One region of the Pseudomonas sp. FW306-02-D09B genome, then DNA from elsewhere that is predicted to be linked to it. Evidence: riboswitches for the same ligand, from Rfam matches in the RefSeq annotation. Region 1 holds a riboswitch; the other holds the start of a gene.
The links. Region 1 has a riboswitch for cobalamin ahead of cobW (cobalamin biosynthesis protein CobW). Riboswitches for the same ligand answer to the same signal wherever they lie in the genome.

Region 1 (11,564 bases):
GGTCGCGCCACCGATCATCAGCGGCAGATGGAAATCCTGGCGCTGCATCTCGCGGGCCACGTGGACCATCTCGTCCAGCGAAGGCGTGATCAGACCGGACAGGCCGATGATGTCGCACTTCTGCTCTTTGGCCACTTGCAGGATTTTTTCGGCCGGGACCATCACGCCGAGGTCGACGATGTCGTAGCCGTTACAGCCGAGTACCACGCCGACGATGTTCTTGCCGATGTCGTGGACGTCGCCCTTGACCGTGGCCATCAGGATCTTGCCCTTGGCTTCCGGCTTGTCGCCTTTTTCCAGTTCGATGAACGGGATCAGGTGCGCTACCGCCTGCTTCATCACGCGGGCGGATTTCACCACCTGCGGCAGGAACATCTTGCCGGCGCCAAACAGGTCGCCAACGATGTTCATGCCGGACATCAGCGGGCCTTCGATGACCTCGATCGGCCGGGCGAACGACAACCGGGATTCTTCGGTGTCTTCCACGATGTGCGTGGTGATGCCTTTGACCAGTGCGTGCTCCAGGCGCTTGTTGACGTCCCAGCTGCGCCATTCTTCGGTCTCGGCTTCCTTGACGCTGCCATCGCCCTTGTACTTGTCGGCAATCGCCAGCAGGGCGTCGGTGCCGTCCGGGGTGCGGTTGAGGATCACGTCTTCGACGGCATCGCGCAGCTCGGCCGGGATCTGGTCGTAGATCTCCAGTTGGCCGGCGTTGACGATACCCATGGTCAGGCCGTTGCGGATCGCATACAGCAGGAACACCGAGTGGATCGCTTCACGCACCGGGTTGTTGCCACGGAACGAGAACGACACGTTGGACACGCCGCCCGAGGTCAGCGCGTAGGGCAGTTCGTCACGGATATAGGCGCAGGCGTTGATGAAGTCGACTGCATAGTTGTTGTGCTCTTCGATACCGGTGGCGACGGCGAAGATGTTCGGGTCGAAGATGATGTCTTCCGGCGGGAAGTCGACTTCGTTGACCAGAATGTCATAGGAGCGTTTGCAGATTTCTTTCTTGCGCGCTTCGGTGTCGGCCTGGCCGGCTTCGTCGAAGGCCATCACCACCACGGCAGCGCCATAGCGCTTGCACAGTTTGGCGTGGTGAATGAACTGCTCGACACCTTCCTTCATGCTGATGGAGTTGACGATGCCCTTGCCCTGGATGCACTTGAGGCCGGCTTCGATCACTTCCCATTTCGATGAGTCGATCATGATCGGCACGCGGGAGATGTCCGGCTCGCCAGCGATCAGATTGAGGAAGGTGACCATGGCCTTCTTCGAATCGAGCATGCCTTCGTCCATGTTGATGTCGATCACCTGCGCACCGGCTTCGACCTGTTGCAGGGCGACTTCCAGCGCTTCGGTGTAGTTGTCTTCACGGATCAAACGGGCGAACTTGGCGGAACCGGTAATGTTGGTCCGCTCGCCGACGTTGACGAACAACGAGCTGCGATCGATGGTAAACGGCTCCAGGCCCGACAGGCGGCAGGCCTTGGGGATGTCCGGAATCTGCCGTGGCGCGTAGCCGGCGACCGCTTTGGCGATGGCCTCGATGTGCCCTGGCGTGGTGCCGCAGCAACCGCCGACGATGTTCAGGAAACCGCTTTGGGCGAACTCTTCGATGATCTTGGCGGTTTCCACCGGCAGCTCATCGTATTCACCGAATTCATTCGGCAGACCGGCGTTCGGGTGTGCCGACACGTAGGTGCTGGCCTTGTTCGACAGTTCTTCCAGGTACGGACGCAGTTCACGGGCGCCAAGGGCGCAGTTCAGGCCGACGGAAATCGGCTTGGCGTGGGCAATGGAGTTCCAGAAGGCTTCGGTGGTCTGGCCGGACAGGGTGCGGCCGGAGGCATCGGTGATGGTCCCGGAAATCATGATCGGCAATTCGAAACCGACTTCCTCGAACACGCCCTGCACGGCAAAGATCGCGGCTTTGGCGTTCAGGGTGTCGAAAATGGTTTCGATCAGGATCAGGTCGGCGCCGCCTTCGATCAGGCCTTTGGTGGCCTCGGTGTAGTTCTCAACCAGCTCATCGAAGGTCACGTTGCGGTAGCCAGGGTTGTTTACGTCCGGCGATAGCGAGCAGGTGCGGCTGGTCGGGCCCAGGACACCGGCGACAAAACGTGGTTTGTCCGGGGTTTCGAGGGTCTTGGCGTCCGCCACCTTGCGTGCAAGGCGTGCACCTTCTACGTTTAACTCGTACGCCAGGCCCTGCATGCCGTAGTCGGCCTGGGATACCTGGGTGGCGTTGAAGGTGTTGGTTTCCAGAATGTCGGCGCCGGCATCCAGGTATTGCTTCTCGATCGCCCCGATTACGTCCGGGCGGCTCAGTACCAGCAAGTCGTTGTTACCCTTGACGTCGCTTGGCCAGTCGGCAAAGCGTTTGCCACGGTAGTCCTGCTCCTCGAGCTTGAAGCTCTGGATCATTGTGCCCATGCCGCCATCGAGAATCAGGATGCGCTCTTTGAGGGCTTGCTTGAGGACGTGTAGGCGAGCGCTGCGATCGGACATTAGGACTACCTGGTAAGGCCATTACGAAGGGTCGGAATCATAGCAAACCTGTGTGCTTTTAGAGCATGAGCTGCTTTTGCATGAATATCGCTCATGTTGGTGGACGGGCCAGGACGGTAGAATCGCGACGTTTTTTCATGATCGGGACCAGGGATATGTCGTATCGCGTTTTCATCAGCCTCTTTGTGCTGCTTATAAGCAGTGCCGCCACAGCACAAGGCACGGCGCCGGTGATTTCCTATACCCGCGACATTCAGCCGATCTTCACTGAAAAGTGCGTGGCCTGCCATGCCTGCTATGACGCCGCCTGTCAGCTCAATCTGGGCAGTGGCGAAGGTGCGGCGCGTGGCGCGAACAAGATTCCGGTCTATGCCGGTGAGCGCAGCAAGGCGTCGGAGCCGACACGGCTGTTTTATGACGCCTTTGGCAAAGCCGCCTGGCAACGCAAGGACTTCTACTCGGTACTCGATGCCCAGGGCAGTCAGGCTGCGTTGATGGCGCGCATGCTTGAACTCGGCCACCGGACGCCGCTGCAACCTAACGCCAAGTTGCCGGAAGAGATTGTGCTCGGGCTTGAGCGCGAGAACATGTGCCCGATGCCGGGCGAGTTCGAGGCCTATGCCGGCGCCCATCCGAAAGAAGGCATGCCGCTGGCGGTGACCGGGCTGACCGATCAGCAGTACCAGACACTGCAACGCTGGCTGGCCTCCGGTGCGCCAATCGACCAGCAGGGCCTGGTCCCGAGCGCCAGGGAAGCCTTGCAGGTGGTGCAGTGGGAAAACCTGCTGAACGCACCGGGCGCCCGTGAAAGTCTGGTAGCACGCTGGTTGTTCGAGCACTGGTTTCTGGCGCATATCTACTTCAAGGATGGCGAGCCGGGGCACTTCTTCCAGTGGGTGCGTTCGCGCACACCGACGGGCCAGCCGATCGACCTGATCAACAGTCGTCGCCCGAACGACGATCCGGGCACCCAGGTGTATTACCGCTTGTGGCCGGTGCAAGGGGTGATCGTGCACAAGACGCACATCACCTATCCGCTGAGCCCGGCGAAAATGGCCCGGATCAAAACCCTGTTCTACAACGGCAACTGGCAGGTCCACGCCTTGCCGGGTTATGGCCCGGAACGTCGGGCCAATCCGTTCGAGACCTTCCAGGCGATTCCGGCCCAGGCGCGTTATCAGTTCATGCTCGATAACGCCGAATACTTCGTGCGCACCTTTATCCGCGGCCCGGTCTGTCGCGGGCAGATCGCTACCGACGTGATCCGCGACAACTTCTGGGCGTTCTTCCAGGCGCCGGAGCATGACCTGTACATCACCGATCCGAGTTATCGCGGCAAGGCCACGCCATTACTGGCCATGCCTGGCCAGAATGATGATGTCGGCAGCGTGCTGAGCCTGTGGCATGCCTACCGCGACAAGCGTAACGAGTACGAAGCCTTGCGCCGTGACACCTATGCCAAGGCACACGCACCGAGTTGGTCGACCTTGTGGGCCGGTAATGACAACGCCTTGCTGAGCATCTTCCGGCACTTTGACAGTGCCTCGGTGAACAAGGGCCTGATCGGTGAAGTGCCACAGACCATGTGGTTATTCGACTACCCGTTGCTGGAGCGCACCTATTATCAGCTGGCGGTCAACTTCGACGTGTTCGGCAACGTTTCCCATCAGGCGCAGACCCGGCTGTATTTCGACTTGATCCGTAACGGCGCCGAGCAGAACTTCCTGCGCCTGATGCCGGCCGATTCACGCGATGGGTATCTGGACGACTGGTATCAGAGCAGCGGCAAATTCAAGATGTGGCTGGATTACGAAAGCATCGACAATGATAAGCCGACTGCACTGAAACTCGACGAGAAAGACCCTAAACGCGACTTCGTCCAGCAATTGCTGATGCGTTACGGTGACCTGAACGCCAGGCCTGATCCGATCAATCGCTGCGATGGCGCTTATTGCTCGCGGCCCAACATCGATCCGGCCTTGCAGAATGCCGAGCAGGCATTGAGCCGTTTGACCGCGCGCCCGGCGGCCGGGCTCAAGGTGATCGACCAGTTGCCGGAAGCGACGATGCTGCGCATCGAAACTCGCAGCGGCAAGCGCGAGGTGTACAGCCTGCTGCGCAACCGTGCCCACAGTAACGTGGCGTTCCTGCTCGGTGAGGCATTGCGCTATCAGCCGGGGCTGGACACCTTGACCATTTATCCCGGTGTGCTCAGCAGCTACCCGAACTTCATGTTCAACGTTCCCGCTGAACAAGTGCCGGCATTTGTCACCGAGATGGAGAACGCCAAGGATGCCCAGGGCTTCGAGAAAATCGTCGAGCGCTGGGGGATTCGTCGCAGTCACCCGCAGTTCTGGCAGTATTTCCACGATTTGAGCCGGTATATCCACGAGACCGATCCGGTGGAAGAGGGCGTACTGGACATGAATCGCTATGAAAACCTCTGATCGAGCTGCCGGTCAGCCTGGCGGCGAGCGGATCTTTCCCGACAAAAATACTGGGACTTTGTCCGGCGCGATGATTGGCGTAAACTGCGCCCAAGCCTGCGAGGAACTTCCATGACCGCCATTACTATTACCGACGCCGCCCACGATTATCTGGCTGATCTGCTCTCCAAGCAGAACACCCCGGGGATCGGCATTCGGGTCTTTATCACCCAGCCTGGCACTCAATACGCCGAAACCTGCATTGCCTATTGCAAGCCGGGCGAAGAAAAACCTGAAGACACGGCGCTGGGGCTGAAAAGCTTCACTGCTTACATCGACTCGTTCAGCGAAGCATTCCTGGACGATGCGGTGGTCGACTACGCCACTGACCGCATGGGCGGCCAACTGACCATCAAGGCGCCAAACGCCAAAGTACCGATGGTCAACGCCGACAGCCCGGTCAACGAGCGCATCAACTACTACCTGCAAACCGAAATCAACCCGGGGCTGGCCAGCCACGGCGGTCAGGTCAGCCTGATCGATGTGGTTGAAGACGGCATCGCCGTATTGAAGTTCGGTGGCGGCTGCCAGGGCTGCGGCCAGGCTGACGTGACCCTGAAGGAAGGCATCGAGCGCACGCTGCTTGAGCGTATTCCCGAGCTCAAAGGTGTCCGTGACGTGACCGACCACACGCAGAAAGAAAACGCCTACTACTAAGGTGTTCGCTGCGACATGAAAAACGGCGCTGTGGCGAGGGAGCTTGCTCCCGCTCGATTGCGAAGCAGTCGCAAGCCAGTCGACGCATTTACTTTTAATGAATGCGTTGGCTGATTTTGGGACCGCTTTGCGGTCCAGCGGGAGCAAGCTCCCTCGCCACAAGTGCTTCAGGGGCGATACAAATGTGCATGCCCGGCGCGGTACAGCGACGATTCGCTGAAGGTGTCACTGCCCAACACCCGACCCACCAGAATCAGCGCCGTACGTCGAAATCCCTTGGCCTGAACCTTTTCGGCGATGTCTGTCAGCGTTCCCACCACCCAATCCTGATCCGGCCAACTGGCCCGATGCACCACCGCAATCGGGCAGTCCGCGCCGTAATGCGGCAGCAGCTGCGCGACGATTTTCTCCAGGTGATTGACCCCCAGATGAATCGCCATGGTCGCGCCATGCTGAGCCAGGCTGCTGAATTCTTCGCCCGGCGGCATCGCGGTCTTGTCGGCGTAGCGGGTCAGGATGACGCTTTGCGAGATGTCCGGCAGCGTCAGCTCGGCGCCCAACAGCGCTGCGCAAGCGGCGGTGGCGGTGACGCCAGGGATGATTTCAAACGGAATGCTCAGCTCGCGCAGATAACGAATCTGCTCGCCGATCGCCCCATACAGGCTCGGATCGCCGGAATGCACGCGCGCCACGTCCTGGCCTTTGTCGTGGGCGATTCTGATCAGCTCGATGATCTGTTCCAGGTGCAATTCGGCGCTGTTGACTACCTGTTCAGCCTGATGGCCTTCCAATACGGCTTCCGGCACCAGCGAGCCGGCGTAAATGATCACCGGGCAGCTGCGAATCAGTCGCTGGCCCTTGACCGTGATCAGTTCCGGGTCGCCGGGACCTGCGCCAATGAAGTAGACGGTCATGGCCGGCTCCTGTGAAAAATTGTCAAAGCAAGGCTTCAGATGAAGATTGCTCATGATCGAAGGCGGGGATTATCGAGGATTTTACGCGGCGCCGGCCAATGCAAACGTCGCCTGGGCATATTTTTGTCGCGGGATCAGCAGTTTTGCCGGTGTCTGCGCCAGTTGTTCGGCGAGGGCCAGTGCGGCACTTTCCGCTATGCCGTAGCAGCCGGTGCGCTCGAAAGCAATTTGCGAGCGATGGCTGAGTTGCGCTTGATAGCTGGAAAGTTGCTCGCTGCTGAAGCAGATCAGTGGCAGTGACAGTTGCCGGGCCAACTCGATCAGACCGGGCTCATCACGTTTCAGATCGATGCTGGCCAAGGCCTTGATCGCCTGTAATTCGATGTCATGAGCCTGCAACGCCTGGTCGAGCAACGTGCGCAGCGTGCTGGCCGGGCAGCCGCGCTGGCAGCCCAGGCCGACCACCAGGGTCGGCGCTGCGCGCGTTTCACTCATGCGTGGTATTGATCATCGCTTTTGCGGCGGAACAACCAGGCGCTGATCAGGCCCATGGCCAGCCAGAACGCGGCGTTGGTCAGCTGCGAGGCGATCTTGAATTGCGCTTCGAGGGCTTCGGGGGCCAGCATCGAATGCACTTCAGGCTGCGGTGCGCCGATGATGTGCGGCACGGCCAGAATGGCGACACCGAGCACTTTCAGCAGCCAATGCCGGGCGAACACGATCAGCGCGATACCGACAGCGGTGGACGCTGCCGTGCTGATCCACCAGATCTGCCGTTGTGCCAGGTCTGCGGCGGCAGTCCCCGGCAATTCCGGCGGCAAACCCAGGGTTGGTGCGAGGACGAAGGTCGCGTAACCGGCCAGTCCCCAGAGCAGACCTTGGGAGGTGCGAGTCGGCGCGCGCAGGGTGTAGAGACCAGCGAGCATCAGCGCAAAACCGACGGCGACCACCAGATTACCGCCAGTGGTCGACAGCACGCGCTGCCAGCCATCTTCCGGCTCCCAAGCCTCTGCATCGTGGGTGTGGCCAGCCATGGCGCCTTCGGCATGTTCATGGACTTCAGCCGCCGGGGCTTTTTCGTAGGTCTCCGCCTGAAGAATCAGCGGTGCGACCCAGAAACTTTGCAGCAGGGTCAGCAGCAGGGCGGCCAGCAAGCCGGTGAAACCTGCGGTTTGCGCTATACGCTTGATCATCTCGGCAGGTCTCAGTGGCACGGGAACGCAGAACTGTGACGGGTATCGTGGGCGGCGTTGTGCACCGCGTCGATGTGCGAGAAACCGGCGAAATACACCAGGCACGCGCCCAGAATCGATGCGCCAATAGCGGCAACGAGGCGTTGGCTCAGGGTGGAGGTGGTGCTGGCGGTGACGTGGCGAGTGCTGCTGATGATCGACATGGCGCTTCCCTCTGGTCAGTCAGTGGGTGAATCGAGCGCATGCAAACCCCCGCGAGCCGGGCACGCAGAGGCTAAAACAGCGCCCGCCCACCGCGGGTTTGTTATTGATGTGTTGCGGGCCGGTCTCCGGGCTTACGAGGGGCTGGCATTCGCCGAACCTGCAAGAATCGCCTTCCCATGCCGAACTGCTGGCACAGTGGATCTGATTCTTCGCTCGCTTACCGTTGCGGGGGCAGCACCGGACTGACATGGCTTTTGAGTAAAGCACATGATTCACCGGTTTCCCGTTTCACCCTGTGAAGGGCACCCGTAACAAGGCGTGTAGGAGAGCATGGGCGAGGGCGGGGCGTCAATTGGCACGCGTTCTCAGTTGAGGTCTAAGCAGAACCCTGTGGCGAGGGAGCTTGCTCCCGCTCGGCGGCGCAGCCGTCGTAAATCGTGTGCACGCGGGGTACTTGCGGGAATGAGGGGCCGCTTCGCGACCCAGCGGGAGCAAGCCCCCTCGCCACAGTGGATCGCGAACATTGACCCGCCCCGATGCGATGCGTAGCCTTGCGCTTTCGAGGTTCTTTGGCGCGTGCGCCGAAGCTAAGAAGGGAACGCGGTCGATGCCGCGGCTGCCCCCGCAACTGTGAACGGTTTCGTTTCTGCCATGCCACTGTGTTCTTTTGTTTTCAGACGCGGGAAGGTGCAGCAACCGCCAGTCGAAAGACTGGCCCACCGTCAGCCAGGAGACCTGCCTCGATACAGATTCTCACTACAACCGGGCGGGGTGATCCGGTGGCGAATTCTTCCGCGCGCTCAAGCGCTGCCGGTTGTCGTCCCGTATGCCCGCCACCTTGCCAAAGGGCATCCGATGAAAACACTGGCCAAACTTCCCGTCACCATCGTTACCGGCTTCCTCGGCTCGGGCAAAACCACCTTGCTGCGGCACATGCTCGATAACGCCCAGGGCCGGCGCATCGCGGTGATCGTCAACGAGTTCGGCGAGCTGGGCATTGACGGCGAAATCCTCAAGCAATGTTCCATCGGCTGCACCGAAGAAGAAGCCAACGGCCGCGTGTATGAGTTGGCCAACGGCTGCTTGTGCTGCACCGTTCAGGAAGAGTTCTTCCCGGTGATGCGCGAACTGGTTGCCCGTCGCGGCGATCTCGACCACATCCTCATCGAGACCTCCGGCCTGGCCCTGCCAAAACCATTGGTCCAGGCCTTCCAGTGGCCGGAAATCCGCAGCGCCTGCACCGTGGATGCGGTGATCACCGTGGTCGACAGCCCGGCCGTGGCCGCCGGCACCTTCGCCGCGTTCCCGGATCAGGTCGATGCCCAGCGCAAACTCGACCCGAACCTGGACCACGAATCGCCGCTGCACGAGCTGTTCGCCGACCAACTGGCCAGCGCCGACCTGGTGATCCTCAACAAGGCCGACCTGATCAGCCCTGCGGATCTGGCCAAAGTGCGCCTGGAAGTCGCCGAAGAACTGCCACCCGCGGTGAAAATCATCGAAGCCAGCAGCGGTCGTTTGCCGCTGGACGTGTTGATCGGCCTGGGCGCCGGCTCTGAAGAACACATCGACAGCCGCCACAGCCACCACGACCATCACCATGATGGCGATGACCACGACGACCACGATCACGACGCTTTCGATTCGATTTCCATCGAACTGCCGCAAGCCGATGAAAGCCTGTTGCTCGATGCCCTGACCCAATTGGTGGTTCAGCACGGCATCCTGCGGGTCAAGGGCTTCGCCGCGATCCCGAGCAAGCCGATGCGCCTGCTGATCCAAGGCGTGGGTACGCGTTTTGACAAGCACTTCGACCGTCAGTGGGGCGCAGACGAAGCGCGCAGCACCCGTCTGGTGCTGATTGGCCAGCAACTGGACGCCGTCTTGCTCGAAGCGCAATTGCGCGCCGCGCTCAGCGTTTAACCCATGCACCTGCTCAGGACCCAGCCCGGCGGTTTCGTCTCGGATGACAACATTGCCGACCTTGGTCAAACCCCCGCCGAGCTGGTGATTCTGTGCAGCGGCGACTCCAGCCTGGCGCTGCTCGCCGAAGCCGCGCAGCAGTTGCCCGAGGACTATCCGAGCCTGCGCCTGGCCAACCCGATGCAGGTGCAGAATCACGCCTCGGTCGACTTGTACGTCGACGAAGTGCTGCGCCACGCCAAGGTGATTCTGATCTCGCTGCACGGCGGGATTGCCTATTGGCGCTACGGCATCGAACGTCTGGTGGAGCTGTCGCAACGCGGTGTGCAACTGATTCTGGTGCCGGGCGATGACCGTCCTGACCCGGAGCTCAGCGACCTCAGTACCGTGCCTGTCGAAGACCGCGAGCGGCTTTGGCACTTTTTGCGTCAGGGCGGCATGGGCAATGCGCTGGATTTGTATCGCTGTCTGGCCAGTCGTTGGCTGGGCCGCGATTACCACTGGTCCGAACCGCAGACCTTGCCGCGTACCGCGATTTACCACCCACACAAAAGCAACGCGACGCTGGGCGATTGGCAAGCCAACTGGCAGCTTGATCAACCGGTGGCGGCGGTGCTGTTTTACCGTTCGCACTTGCAGGCGGCGAACACCGCTTTCATCGATGTTTTCTGCCAGCGCTTGCAGGCAGCGGGGCTGAACCCGCTGCCGATAGCGCTGGCCAGTTTGAAAGAGCCCGGCTGCCTGACGGTGGTCGAAGACTGGCTGGATGAGGTGCAGGCCTCGGTGATTCTCAACACCACCGGGTTTGCTCAATCGAGCCCCGAAGCCCCGCACCTGCGACCCTTCCGGCGCAATATCCCGGTGATCCAGGCGATCTGCGCCCAGGACAACGAACCCGGTTGGCGTGCCAGCGAGCAAGGGCTTGGCCCGCGGGATCTGGCGATGCACATCGCTTTGCCGGAGCTCGATGGGCGGATCATCAGCCGACCGATCAGTTTCAAGGATCTGGCTTGGCGCAGTGAGCGCAGTCAGTCCGATGTGGTCTGCTATCGACCGCAACCTGAACGCATGGATTTTGTCGCTGAACTGGCGCGGCGCTGGGTCGAGTTGGCGCGGGTGGCGAATACTGAAAAACGCATTGCGCTGATCCTCGCCAACTACCCGACTCGCGATGGGCGGATTGGCAACGGCGTTGGCCTCGACACGCCGGCTGCGGCGCTGAATATCTTGCGGGCGCTGCACGCCGAGGGCTATCCGTTGCCTGCCGATTTGCCGGAAAGCGGCACCGCATTGATTCAGCAATTGCTCGGCGGGGTCAGCAATGACCTGGAGAGCATCGACCTGCGCCCGTGCCAGCAAAGCCTGGCACTGGACGACTATTACTCGATGTTCAACGCCTTGCCCGAAGCCAACCGTGCAGCGGTGCTGGAACGTTGGGGATCGCCTGAAAACGACCCGATGTTCCGCAGCGGACGAATGATGGTCGCAGGGCTGCGGTTTGGCCTGACCTTTGTCGGCATTCAGCCGGCGCGCGGTTATCAGGTTGATCCGAGCGCGGTCTATCACGATCCGGACCTGGTGCCGCCCCACGGTTACCTGGCGTTCTATTTCTGGTTGCGTCAGGCCTACGGCGCCCACGCGGTGATTCACGTCGGCAAGCACGGTAACCTCGA
Region 2 (11,564 bases), on a different contig from region 1:
TGGCGGTCAGCGCGTCATCCAGGCTACCGCGCAAACCGCCACCGAGTTCGGTTTCACCATGGCGCAGCAGATCCAGACTCAACGTCATGCCGGGCGATCGGCCACAGCCGCTTCAGCGAAGGTCGCCATCTGCCCGTGCAGGTCGCAGGCCAGACGCAGCAACGGCACTGCCAGCGCGGCACCGCTGCCCTCACCCAGTCGCAAGCCGAGATCCAGCAAAGGTTCAGCGTTCAGCGTTTCCAATACATGCCGATGGCCCGGTTCAGCCCCGCGATGACCAAACAGCAACCACTCGCGGCATGCCGGATTCAGGCGCACTGCGACCAATGCTGCCACGCTGCAAATAAAGCCGTCGACCAGCACCGCCAACCCTTCTTGAGCGCAGGCCAGATAGGCGCCGACCAGCGCGGCGATTTCAAAACCACCGAGGTTGAACAACGTCTGCAACACGTCGCCACGCTGAGCTGCATGCAATGCCAGCGCGCGTTCAATCACCTGGGCTTTATGGCTGACACCCGCCGCGCTCAAACCGGTGCCTGGCCCAGTCAGATGCGCCACCGGGCAATCGAGCAATGCACAGGCCAACGCGCTGGCAGCGGTGGTATTGCCGATGCCCATCTCGCCACCGATAAACAGCTCGGAGCCTTCAGCAATCGCCCGCAGCACGCTGTCACGGCCGGCCTGCAAGGCTTGCGCGCCCTGGATTTGCGTCATCGCCGGACCGTGAACGAAGTTTGCAGTGCCTGGACCGATGTGCAGATGACGCACGCCCAGCAAACTCAACGAAGGCGTGACAGTGCCGAGGTCGACCACTTCCAGCCGCGCCTCAAGCTGCCGCGCCAATACGCTGATCGCCGCGCCACCGCTGACGAAGTTGTGCAGCATCTGCCCGGTGACTTCCTGCGGGAACGCCGAAACACCTTCGGCTACCACGCCGTGATCACCGGCAAAAATCGCGATCCACAGCTGATTCAGGCTTGGCTTGACCCGGCCCTGCAACCCGGCCAGTTGCACCGCCACTGACTCCAGTTGCCCGAGGGAGCCCGCCGGTTTGGTCAGTTGCTGCTGTCGGGCCGCCGCTTGCTCATGCGTTTGCGCATTGATCGGCTTGCACGGGTTCAACCACCAGGAATGAGTCATAACGCAGTACCTTTCAAAGTCAGGGGCAGGCCGGCGACGGTCAACACGACACGCTGACAGCGCTCAGCCAGGGCTTGATGCAACCAACCGGCTTCATCGACATAGCGGCGAGTCAATTCGCCCAGCGGCACGACACCCAGACCGGTCTCGTTGCTGACAAAAACAATTTCTCCCGGCAGTGATGCCAGACACTCCAGCAGGGCTTCACGCTCATGCGCCAAACGCTCGGGATCTTCCAGCATCAGCAGATTGGTCAGCCACAAGGTCAGGCAATCCACCAGTAAACAACGCTCGGCACTGGCGTTTTCGCGTAGCACCCGGGCCAGTTCCAGCGGCTCTTCGATCAATGCCCATTCAGGCGGCCGGCGCTCGCGGTGATGCGCGACCCGGGCACTCATTTCGCCGTCCAGCGGCTGGCTGGTGGCGATGTATGTCACTGCCAGGCCGCTTTCGCTGGCGAGCTTTTCAGCCAGACGGCTTTTACCGGAGCGGGCGCCGCCGAGGATCAGTTGCAACATGATTGAAATCCCTTAGAGCCCACAAAGTTCGCGTAAATAGCCCGTATCAAGATGCTTTTCCACCAAATCCGCCAACCGCTCGATATCGCGCTCGCGCAAGGCGTGGTAATCGACTTCCTGTACGTCCTGCAAACCGGCCCAGCGCAACAGCGCGCTGCATGCCGCCGGGGACTCGAACAGGCCGTGCAAATACGTGCCGAGCACCTGTCCGTCAGCACTTCGGGCTCCATCGTTGCGACCGTCATCCAGCAACACCGCCGCCTGCTCCAAAGCAACACCGGTGGTAACCCCGGCGTGAATTTCATAACCGCTGACTTCAGCGTTTTCCAACGTCAGATGTCCGCGCACATTGCGCAGCTGTTTCTCTTCTTCGAGCACGGTTTCGAACGCCAGCAAGCCGAGACCGGCACTGGAGCCCGCCGCGCCTTCCAGCCCCAGCGGGTCGTGCACGTGCTCGCCGAGCATTTGCAGGCCGCCGCAAATGCCGAGCAGCTTGCCGCCGTAACGCAAATGGCGGGCAATGGCCGCGTCCCAGCCGTTGGCGCGCAAGTAGTGCAGGTCGCTGCGCACGCTCTTCGAGCCCGGCAAGATGATCAGGTCGGCAGGCGGAATCGGCTGACCCGGCCCGATGAATTGCAGATCGACCTGAGGATGCAGACGCAGCGGATCGAAGTCGGTGTGGTTGCTGATACGCGGTAACACCGGCACCACCACGTTGAGCACCTGATCGGCTTTATCGGCCTGGCGCTGATCGATGCCGTCTTCGGCTTCCAGATGCAAATCCATGACATACGGCAGCACGCCGATCACCGGTTTGCCGGTGCGCTCTTCCAGCCAGTCGAGGCCCGGCTGCAGCAAGGCGATATCGCCGCGAAAACGGTTGATGATGAAGCCTTTGACCCGCGCCTGCTCAGTGGCTGACAGCAACTCCAGCGTGCCCACCAAGTGCGCGAATACCCCGCCGCGATTGATGTCGGCGATTAGCACCACCGGACAATCCACCGCCTCGGCGAACCCCATGTTGGCGATGTCGCCAGCGCGCAAATTGATTTCGGCCGGGGAACCCGCGCCTTCGACCATCACTACCGGATAGGCTGCACTCAAGCGTTCGTGAGAGGCGAGTACCGCTTGCATGGCGATGGCTTTGTAGTCGTGATAGGCGACTGCGTTCATGCTGGTCACGGCACGTCCGTGAATGATCACTTGCGCGCCGGTATCGCTATTGGGCTTGAGCAGCACCGGGTTCATGTCGGTGTGTGGCTCAAGGTTGGCCGCCTGGGCCTGCACAGCTTGAGCGCGGCCGATTTCGCCGCCGTCGGCGGTTACCGCACTGTTGAGTGCCATGTTCTGCGGCTTGAACGGCACCACGCGAACACCCTGGCGCGTCAGCCAGCGGCACAGCGCGGTTACCAGGGTGCTTTTGCCGGCATCGGAGGTGGTGCCTTGCACCATCAGCGTGGTCATGGGGTTTCCTTGGCGTAGGCTTCGAAAGCGAGTTCAAGGCGCAGCCAATCGGCTTCATCGGCCGGCAAGCCGAACCGCAGGCTGCTGTTGTGGGTGAACAGGCGCAGCAAGATGCCGCGCCGGGCCATGAATTCGTGCAAGTGCTCTGCGCGTTCGGTGATCAACCATTGAAACAACGCGCATCCACCGTGCGGCTTGAAGCCATGACGCTCAAGAACCTCTGCCAGACGCTGACTCGCTTCTTCACTGCGCAGACGCTGGCGAGCATGACCTTGGGTGTCACGCAAACAGACCTGACCCAATACCCGGGTCGGCCCGCTGACCGCCCAAGGACCGACCTGCTCGGCGAGCAGTTTGAGCAACTTGCGCTCAGCCAGCACAAAACCCAATCGCACCCCGGCCAGGCCGAAAAACTTGCCGAACGAACGCAGGACGATCAAGCCGACCTGATCGGTATAAGACGACAGGCTCAGCCGCGGGGTGTTGTCCATGAACGCTTCGTCAACCACCAGCCAGCCACCGCGCTGCGCCAGCCGTGCATGCCAGTCGAGCAGACGTTCCGGGGTCAGACTCAGGCCGGTGGGATTGTTCGGGTTAACCACTACCAGCACGTCGAGGCTATCGAGGAAAAAGTCGACTTCCTGCTCCAGCACTTCACGCACGACGTAGCCGTTGCGACGCCAGGCTTCGGCATGCTCGGCATAACAGGGCGAGAGCACGCCGACTTTGCCGGCGCGACGCAGGCGTGGCAGCAACTGGATAGCCGCCTGGGAGCCCGCGACCGGCAGCACCTGCGAGGCGCCATAGTATTCGCGTGCAGCCTGCTCCAGGCCGTCATCGGTTTCCGGCAAGCGTGCCCAGGCCCGTAACGGGATGTCCGGGATTGCCCACGGCCAAGGTGCCAGACCGCTGGACAAGTCGAGCCAATCGGCTTCGGCGATGCCGTACCGCAACGCCGCCTTGCGCAAGCGGCCACCGTGCTCAAGCATAAAACTCGGCTCCCACACAGAGGATCAGCAACCAAAGCCATACCCCACGCTGAACCAGCTGCCAGCCGCGATCGATGGAGTTGGCGTCTGCCGGCACACCTTCGCCCAGCTGTGGACGCTGATGCAGTTCACCGTGATAGATCGCCGCCCCGCCCAACTCGACGCCCAGAGCGCCCGCGCCAGCGGCCATCACCGGTCCGGCGTTCGGGCTGTCCCAGGTTGGCCCCTGCGTGCGCCAGCATTTGAGTGCCAAACGGGTTTTGCCCAGCAGCGCATAGGTCAACGCCACCAGACGCGCCGGAATATAGTTGAGCACATCGTCGATTTTCGCCGCCGCCCAGCCGAAGCGTTCAAAGCGCTCGTTGCGATAACCCCACATGGCGTCCAGGGTATTGCTCAGTCGATAGAGCACCACGCCCGGCGCACCCGCGACGGCAAACCAGAACAGCGCGGCGAATACCGCGTCGCTGCCATTTTCCAGAACCGATTCGGTGGCGGCACGGGCCACTTCGGTCGAGTCCAGCTCACTGGTCTGACGGCTGACCAGATAGCCGACACGCTTGCGTGCTTCATCCAGGTCGTCGCTGCGCAGGGCCTGAGCCACCGGCTCGACATGCTCACCGAGGCTGCGCAGACCGAGGGCGCAATACAACGCGAGAATCTCGACGATCCAGCCTAAATAAGGCAGCCAGGACAATGCCGTGATCAACAGGGTCAGCGGCAGCACCGCCATCACCCAGGCTGTGACGCCATGACTGCGCCAGCCACGGCCAGCAGAGTTGAAACGCTGCTCGATACGATCGGCAAAACGGCCGAACGCCACCAGCGGATGCCAGCGCTTGGGTTCGCCCAGCAGCGCATCCAGCGCTACGCCGGCGACACTCAGCAACGCCACACTCATTGACTCACTCCCCAAAAATTCTCGTACAACAGTTCACTTAGCGGACGCGCCTGCGCCCAGCCTTCAAGGACCAACATCGGCGCCGGGTAAAATTCCTTGACCGGTCCCAGGCACAACACCGCCAGCGGCTTGGCCCCCGGCGGCAGTCCGAGCAGATCCGCCAAGGCTTGCGGTTCGAACAACGAGACCCAGCCCATGCCCAGACCTTCGGCACGGGACGCCAGCCAAAGATTCTGGATCGCGCAGGACAACGACGCCATGTCCATTTCCGGTAAAGTCCGACGGCCAAAGATATGCCGCTCGCGATCATCCATCAGCGCGGCAACCAGCACTTCGGCGCAGTCGTTGATGCCTTCGACTTTCAGCTTCATGAAGTCGTCGGAGCGTTCGCCCAGCGCCTCGGCGGTGCGTACCCGCTCCTCTTCCACCAGTTGCTGGATCCTGCCGCGTAACGCTCGGTCGCTGATGCGGATGAACCGCCAGGGCTGCATCAAACCGACACTTGGCGCCCGATGCGCCGCTTCGAGCAACCGCCGAAGCAGTTCGGGCTCGACGCTGCCACCACTGAAGTGACGCATGTCGCGACGCTCGGCAATCGCGCGATACACCGCTTCGCGCTCGGCCTCGGAAAATGCGTTGTCGGTCATGGCCGCTTCGCGGGCGAGCCCGCCCCTACAAGATTCAGGTCTGGCGCAAACAGCGCGGCGATCGCAGATGGATTGGACGGGAAATAAAAATGCACATAAGACGCCGTCATCCGCCCGTCACGGTAAACCGCCTCGGCACCGCGCCCGCCGTTAGGGCTCAGGCCGCGAGCGATCGGCTCAAGCTCGGTGCTAGTCAATGAATGATGGTAGGTGTGGCCACGCAACGCGCCTTCAGGTAACTCGACCGCTTGCAGGGCCAACGCAGCCAGACGCTTTTGCATCACCGCATCACCGGCCAGCAGTCCCAGCAACTCAGCGCGCGTGCCATCGACATCAGTCAGTGAGTCGAGCAGATACAACATGCCGCCGCATTCGGCCAGCAACGGCCTGCCAGCGGCGTGGTGTGCGCGAATGGCATCGAGCATTGTGCGGTTTTCAGCCAACGCCACGTGGTGCAATTCCGGATAACCACCGGGCAGATACAGGCTGTCAGCTTCCGGCAGTTCGCGGTCATGGATCGGCGAGAAGAATTGCAACTCGGCGCCCATCGCCCGCAACAAGTCGAGGCTCGCGCCATACGTGAAGGCAAACGCTTCATCACGAGCCACCGCGATTCGCACACCGGCCAACAGTGGCTCGGCGGCAATCACATCAGGCGCAGCGAACTCGACGGCAGGCGGCAATGCCACTTCGCAGCTGCTGGCCAACGCCTCGGCCGCAGCGTCGAGGCGCAGATCGAGGTCATTCAATTCACTGGCCTGGACCAGCCCCAAGTGACGGCTAGGCAATTCGATTCCGGTTTCCCGGGACAAGGCGCCGTACCAGCGCAAGCCTTCAGTGAGGCTGCCTTCGAGCAATTGCGCGTGACGCAAGGTGCCGACGCGGTTGGCCAAGACACCAGCAAACGGCAAGTCCGGCTGATAACGTGCGAGCCCCAACGCCAGCGCGCCGAAGGTTTGAGCCATGGCAGTGCCATCGATCACACCCAGTACGGGTACGCCGAAGTGCCGCGCCAGATCGGCGCTGGACGGCGTGCCATCGAACAGGCCCATGACGCCTTCGATCAAAATCAGATCAGCCTCAGCGGCGGCTTCCCACAACAGCCGGCGACTTTCCTGCTCGCCGACCATCCACATGTCCAATTGATAGACGGGCGCACCACTGGCGCGCTCGAGAATCATCGGATCGAGAAAGTCCGGACCGCATTTGAACACCCGGACCTTGCGCCCCTGATTGCGATGCAAACGGGCGAGCGCGGCGGTGACGGTGGTCTTGCCCTGACCGGAAGCCGGCGCAGCAATCAATACCGCCGGGCAAAAACGCGGCTCACTCACAGCTCAACGCCTTTCTGCGCTTTGATCCCGGCCTGGAAAGCATGCTTGATCATGCCCATTTCGGTGACGGTGTCGGCCAGTTCGATCATTTCCGGCTTGGCACCACGACCGGTGACTACCACGTGTTGCATCGGCGGACGCGCCTGCAAGTCGCTGAGCACCTGGTCAAGGTCCAGATAACCGTGCTTGAGGGCGATATTCAGTTCATCGAGCACCACCAGACCAATGCTCGGGTCACGCAGCAATTCGCGGGAAACCTCCCATGCGGCCTCGGCGGCGGCGATATCGCGCTGGCGATCCTGGGTTTCCCAGGTGAAACCTTCGCCCATCACGTGGAAGCGCACTTGTTCCGGGAAGCGCCGGAAGAACAGCTCCTCGCCGGTACTGCTGCGCCCCTTGATGAACTGCACCACGCCGCACTGCATGCCGTGGCCCATCGCCCGGGCGAGCATGCCGAACGCAGAACTGCTTTTGCCCTTGCCGTTGCCGGACAGGACCAGCAGCAAGCCGCATTCATTCGGCGAGTTGGCAATGCGCTCATCGATCACGGCTTTCTTGCGCAGCATGCGTGCCAGATGGCGTTCGTCACGATCGGGGGAATCAGTCATGGGGGAGCTCTCCGTTGAGGCTGGATAACGGCGGGCAGGCATAGAAATAGACGGCAAGAAGCCTGGCATCGCCCACCGTGATGCCGCTGGATGGATCAGGCCGGTCTCCGGGCTCATGAGCGGCTGACGCCTGACTGCGCGCCTTCCCATATCGACCTTCGACACAGTGGCTCAAAGCGCAGCTTTTACTCATTTACCGTTGCGGGGGCAGCGCCGGGATCGTCGCCCGCTCTGTCAAAGAACGCGCCCTCACCGGCTTCCCTGTTTCACTCGGTCGACCACTGGGTCACAGAGCACCTGAAACAAGTCGCGAAGGTTAGAGGGTTGGGGGTGGAGCGTCAATTAAAGCCGGGGGCTCATCGATGGATTGAAACCGACCCTGATCAATAAACTGGCGCCAATCTTGTGCCACACTGAAAGCAGTGATATCAAAGAGCCACAACCTTACATTACAAGAACAAAGAGGGGGCAACATGCAAGGCATGATCATCAGTAACCCGAAGCTGGAATTCCTGCGCCCGGTACTGGAACGCTGGTTCGAGTGCATCGACCGTTACAACGCGGCACGCGGCGATAACGAAAGCCCTTACTGGTTTGACGAACGCGCCAACCTGAGCCTGCTTTCAGCTGCAGCATGGATGGCAGAAATGGTCACCCTTGAACAGACTCCGACAAAAAAGCAGATCGAAGAAGGCGAACGAAATGGCCGCGCCGATCTGTTTATCGCCAGCAAAGAAGAACGCGCCTACCTTCAAGCCACGCAACGCTGGCCGCGAGTCAACAACCTGAATCTGACCCAGGCCTTGCTCGATGTCGCGAGCGATGCGAAAAAAATCAGCTATGCCAGTGACCTGAAACTTGGCTGCCTGTTCGTTGCCCCGCAAAAGACCCAGCACAGCCCTACGCCGGAAGAACTCCAGGACATGGTCGACGACCTGCAAAAGGAACACACATGCGCCGTGGCCTGGTACTTCCCCTACGCCTACCGCAAATTGCACAACGAAGCCGGCAACTACCATCCGGGCATCGCACTGCTGCTCAAAGAGGCTCGCGGCTGACAGGTTGAACCTTAGGCCAATCAGGGTCTAGCGCTTGCGGCACAGCGTCAAACCATCGCCCAGCGGCAACAATGACAGATCGACACGCGAGTCATCCTTCAAGGCACGATTGAGTGCCTGGATGGCTCGGGTGTCTTCGCTCGCAGGATTGTCTTCCAGTACTCGCCCACTCCACAGCGTGTTGTCGAATACCGCCAACCCACCGCTTCGCAGCAGCCGCAAAGCGCTTTCCAGATACGCCGGATAGTTGGCCTTGTCGGCATCGATGAAGATCAGATCGAAACAACCGCCCTGCCCTTGCTGCTCAAGTTGAGCCAGGGTTTGCAACGCGGGGGCCAAACGCAAATCGATGCGCCCGGCGAGACCAGCCTCCCGCCAGTAGCGGCGCGCCGTGGCGTTGTAGTCTCCGGGAATGTCACAGCAGATCAACGAACCGTCATCCGGCAAGGCGGCCGCCATGCACAAGGCGCTGTAGCCGGTGAAGGTGCCGACTTCAAGCAAGCGCCTGGCGCCCGTCAGCTTGACCAGCAAGGCGAGGAACTGACCTTGCTCGGGCGCCACCTGCCAGCGCGCCATGGGCAGTGCCTGGGTTTCGTCACGCAAGCGGCGTTGCAGCGGCGTTTCGCGCAGGGAAACGTCGAGCAGGTAGTTATAAAGGGAATCGTCGAGATTGAGTGTGCGAGCGGTCATGACAACCCCTGCGAACTAGAAATTGTGCGCCAGATGCTCAGGCTCGATAACACGCTTGGCGCTCAGGTAGGCTCTCTGCCAATAGGCCTTGGACAAACTGTCGAGCTTCACCGTACCACCCGTGGCGGGTGCATGCACGAAGCGACCTTCGCCGACATAGATTCCGGCGTGGCTGACTTGCGAGCCGCCATTGGTGGCGAAGAAGATCAGGTCACCGGTTTGCAGAGCCTCTTGGCCAATGTTCGGCGCTTGCATGCCGATCATCTCGCGAGTTGAACGCGGCAGGGAAATGCCCGCTGCATCGCGGTAGACGTAGCCGATCAGGCCGCTGCAATCGAAACCTGAATCCGGCGTGTTGCCACCCCAACGATAAGGCGTGCCGACCAGACCCAGCGCGCGAATCAGCACGTCTTCAGCGGCAGGCGAGAACGATTGGGCGGGAGCGAAAACCGGGGCGCGAACGACTTTGACAGGCGGCGGAGTGCGGCTGGCGCAGGCGCTGAGCAGCGCTGCGAAGAAGATGAGTACAAGGCGGGCCGACATCGTCATATACAGAACATCCTGATCTGGCTGCGGCTTTCTCTGCCGAGAGGCTGAAAACAAAACCGCGTAAGCAGGGCTTACGCGGTTAGTTAGTCAACAATAGATCAGGATTCTAGCGGCTACGCGCCAAACTTCAAGTAAGACTTTAAGTTAGCCTTACAAAAAGTCCGTTTACTTGCGTGCCGTGACTGTCGTTGGTGCCATGGCGAGTGCTCGCTTGGCCTCAATGAAGGTCTTGCTCCAGTAGCTGTCGCCCAGATTATCGACCCGGACACCACCGCTGCGGCGGCTGCTGGAATGGATGAACTGGTCATCACCCAGGTAGATCCCGGCGTGACTGACGCGACCGCGACGACCATTGGTGGCGAAGAACAGCAAGTCGCCAGGCTTCAGGTTGTTGCGCGAAACCAATGGCGCATTCACGTTGATCATTTCGCGAGTGGAGCGCGGCAGGTTCATGCCAGCCTCTTCACGAAACAGATAACCGATGAAACCGCTGCAATCGAAACCGGCTTCAGAGGTGCCGCCCATGCGGTAACGGGTACCGACCAGGGACAGGCCACGCTCAAGGATGCTGTCGGCCAGAACCGGAAGCTGGTAAGGCTTGCTGCTGGCAAAGTCGGCCAGTTCTTTTTCGGTAGCCAGCTCTTCCTGATAAATAACGGAAGACTGGGCAGTCGCTGAATTTTTAATCTGCTGATCGTTTTGTTGTTGCGAGACCGGGGAATGAACCGCGCAACCAAAAAGCAGGGTGACAAGTGCGAGAGGCACGAGGGGTGCGAAGCGATTTAGCATGGGCACGACCGTGGCTGAAGTTTTAAAGATGGCGAGACTATGCCTTCTATCGTCCTCATTTGCAAATTCAATCGATCCAAATGTGACTTATCGGTTTCTCGTTAACATCTAAGCGCTTAAGCCCATTTTAAATCTGCACGCGCCGCGAATACCCTTCCGGAAGCGGGTTTCCTGACGCCTGAAAGATGCCGAAACGCGCTACAGGCCGCGGTTTTACCAGCCCAGGGTTTCTTTGAGGAAGGGGATCGTCAGCTTGCGCTGAGCCTGCAAGGAGGCCTGATCGAGGCGCTCAAGGAGCTCGAACAACGCGCTCATGCTGCGTGTACCGCGCGTCAAAATAAAATGCCCGACTTCGTCGGTCAGGTGCAGGCCGCGACGTGACGCGCGCAATTGCAGCGCACGCAACTTGTCTTCATCGGACAGCGGCCGCATCTGAAAAATCAGTGCCAGGGTCAAGCGGGACTTGAGGTCAGCCAGTTTTACCGGCAATTCGCGCGGTGAGGTTGACGCAGCGATCAGCAGGCGCCGACCACTGTCTCGCAGGCGATTGAACAGATGGAACAACGCCTCTTCCCAGTCAGCCCGCCCTGCGACTGCCTGCAAGTCATCCAGGCAGACCAGTTCGTACTGTTCAAGGTTGTCGAGGATTTCGATACCGCGATCCAGCAACTCGGCCAACGGCAGGTACACCGCCGGCTCCCCCAACTGTTCGAAGCGCAAGCACGCGGCTTGCAGCAAGTGCGTACGCCCTACGCCGTCCTTGCCCCAGAGATAGATCAGGCTTTCGGTCCAGCCGGCGTCGGCTTCGCACAGCCGCTCGACATAGCCGAGTGCAGCGGCATTGGCGCCAGGGTAGTAGTTGATAAAGGTAGCGTCA

Region 2: linked by a shared signal. The riboswitch ahead of cobO (cob(I)yrinic acid a,c-diamide adenosyltransferase) and the one ahead of cobW (cobalamin biosynthesis protein CobW) in region 1 are both predicted to bind cobalamin.

What each region holds. Positions count from the first base shown of each region.
Region 1 covers NZ_JBYSXY010000006.1:205,328-216,891, forward strand. The annotation lists gene metH (methionine synthase) at 1-2,514, opposite strand, end outside; gene AC3WK5_RS12870 (fatty acid cis/trans isomerase) at 2,670-4,961, shown strand; gene nfuA (Fe-S biogenesis protein NfuA) at 5,073-5,657, shown strand; gene cobM (precorrin-4 C(11)-methyltransferase) at 5,825-6,571, opposite strand; gene AC3WK5_RS12885 (cobalamin biosynthesis protein) at 6,653-7,066, opposite strand; gene AC3WK5_RS12890 (CbtA family protein) at 7,063-7,764, opposite strand; gene AC3WK5_RS12895 (CbtB domain-containing protein) at 7,776-7,967, opposite strand; cobalamin riboswitch at 8,068-8,293, opposite strand; cobalamin riboswitch at 8,514-8,725, shown strand; gene cobW (cobalamin biosynthesis protein CobW) at 8,824-9,891, shown strand; gene cobN (cobaltochelatase subunit CobN) at 9,895-11,564, shown strand, end outside.
Region 2 covers NZ_JBYSXY010000009.1:5,852-17,415, reverse strand. The annotation lists gene cobC (alpha-ribazole phosphatase family protein) at 1-88, opposite strand, end outside; gene cobT (nicotinate-nucleotide--dimethylbenzimidazole phosphoribosyltransferase) at 85-1,140, opposite strand; gene cobU (bifunctional adenosylcobinamide kinase/adenosylcobinamide-phosphate guanylyltransferase) at 1,137-1,658, opposite strand; gene AC3WK5_RS16235 (cobyric acid synthase) at 1,671-3,122, opposite strand; gene cobD (threonine-phosphate decarboxylase CobD) at 3,119-4,111, opposite strand; gene cbiB (adenosylcobinamide-phosphate synthase CbiB) at 4,104-5,012, opposite strand; gene bluB (5,6-dimethylbenzimidazole synthase) at 5,009-5,659, opposite strand; gene AC3WK5_RS16215 (cobyrinic acid a,c-diamide synthase CobB) at 5,656-6,993, opposite strand; gene cobO (cob(I)yrinic acid a,c-diamide adenosyltransferase) at 6,990-7,601, opposite strand; cobalamin riboswitch at 7,683-7,917, opposite strand; gene AC3WK5_RS16205 (hypothetical protein) at 8,075-8,659, shown strand; gene AC3WK5_RS16200 (O-methyltransferase) at 8,687-9,349, opposite strand; gene AC3WK5_RS16195 (C40 family peptidase) at 9,365-9,898, opposite strand; gene AC3WK5_RS16190 (C40 family peptidase) at 10,064-10,687, opposite strand; gene hda (DnaA regulatory inactivator Hda) at 10,901-11,564, opposite strand, start outside.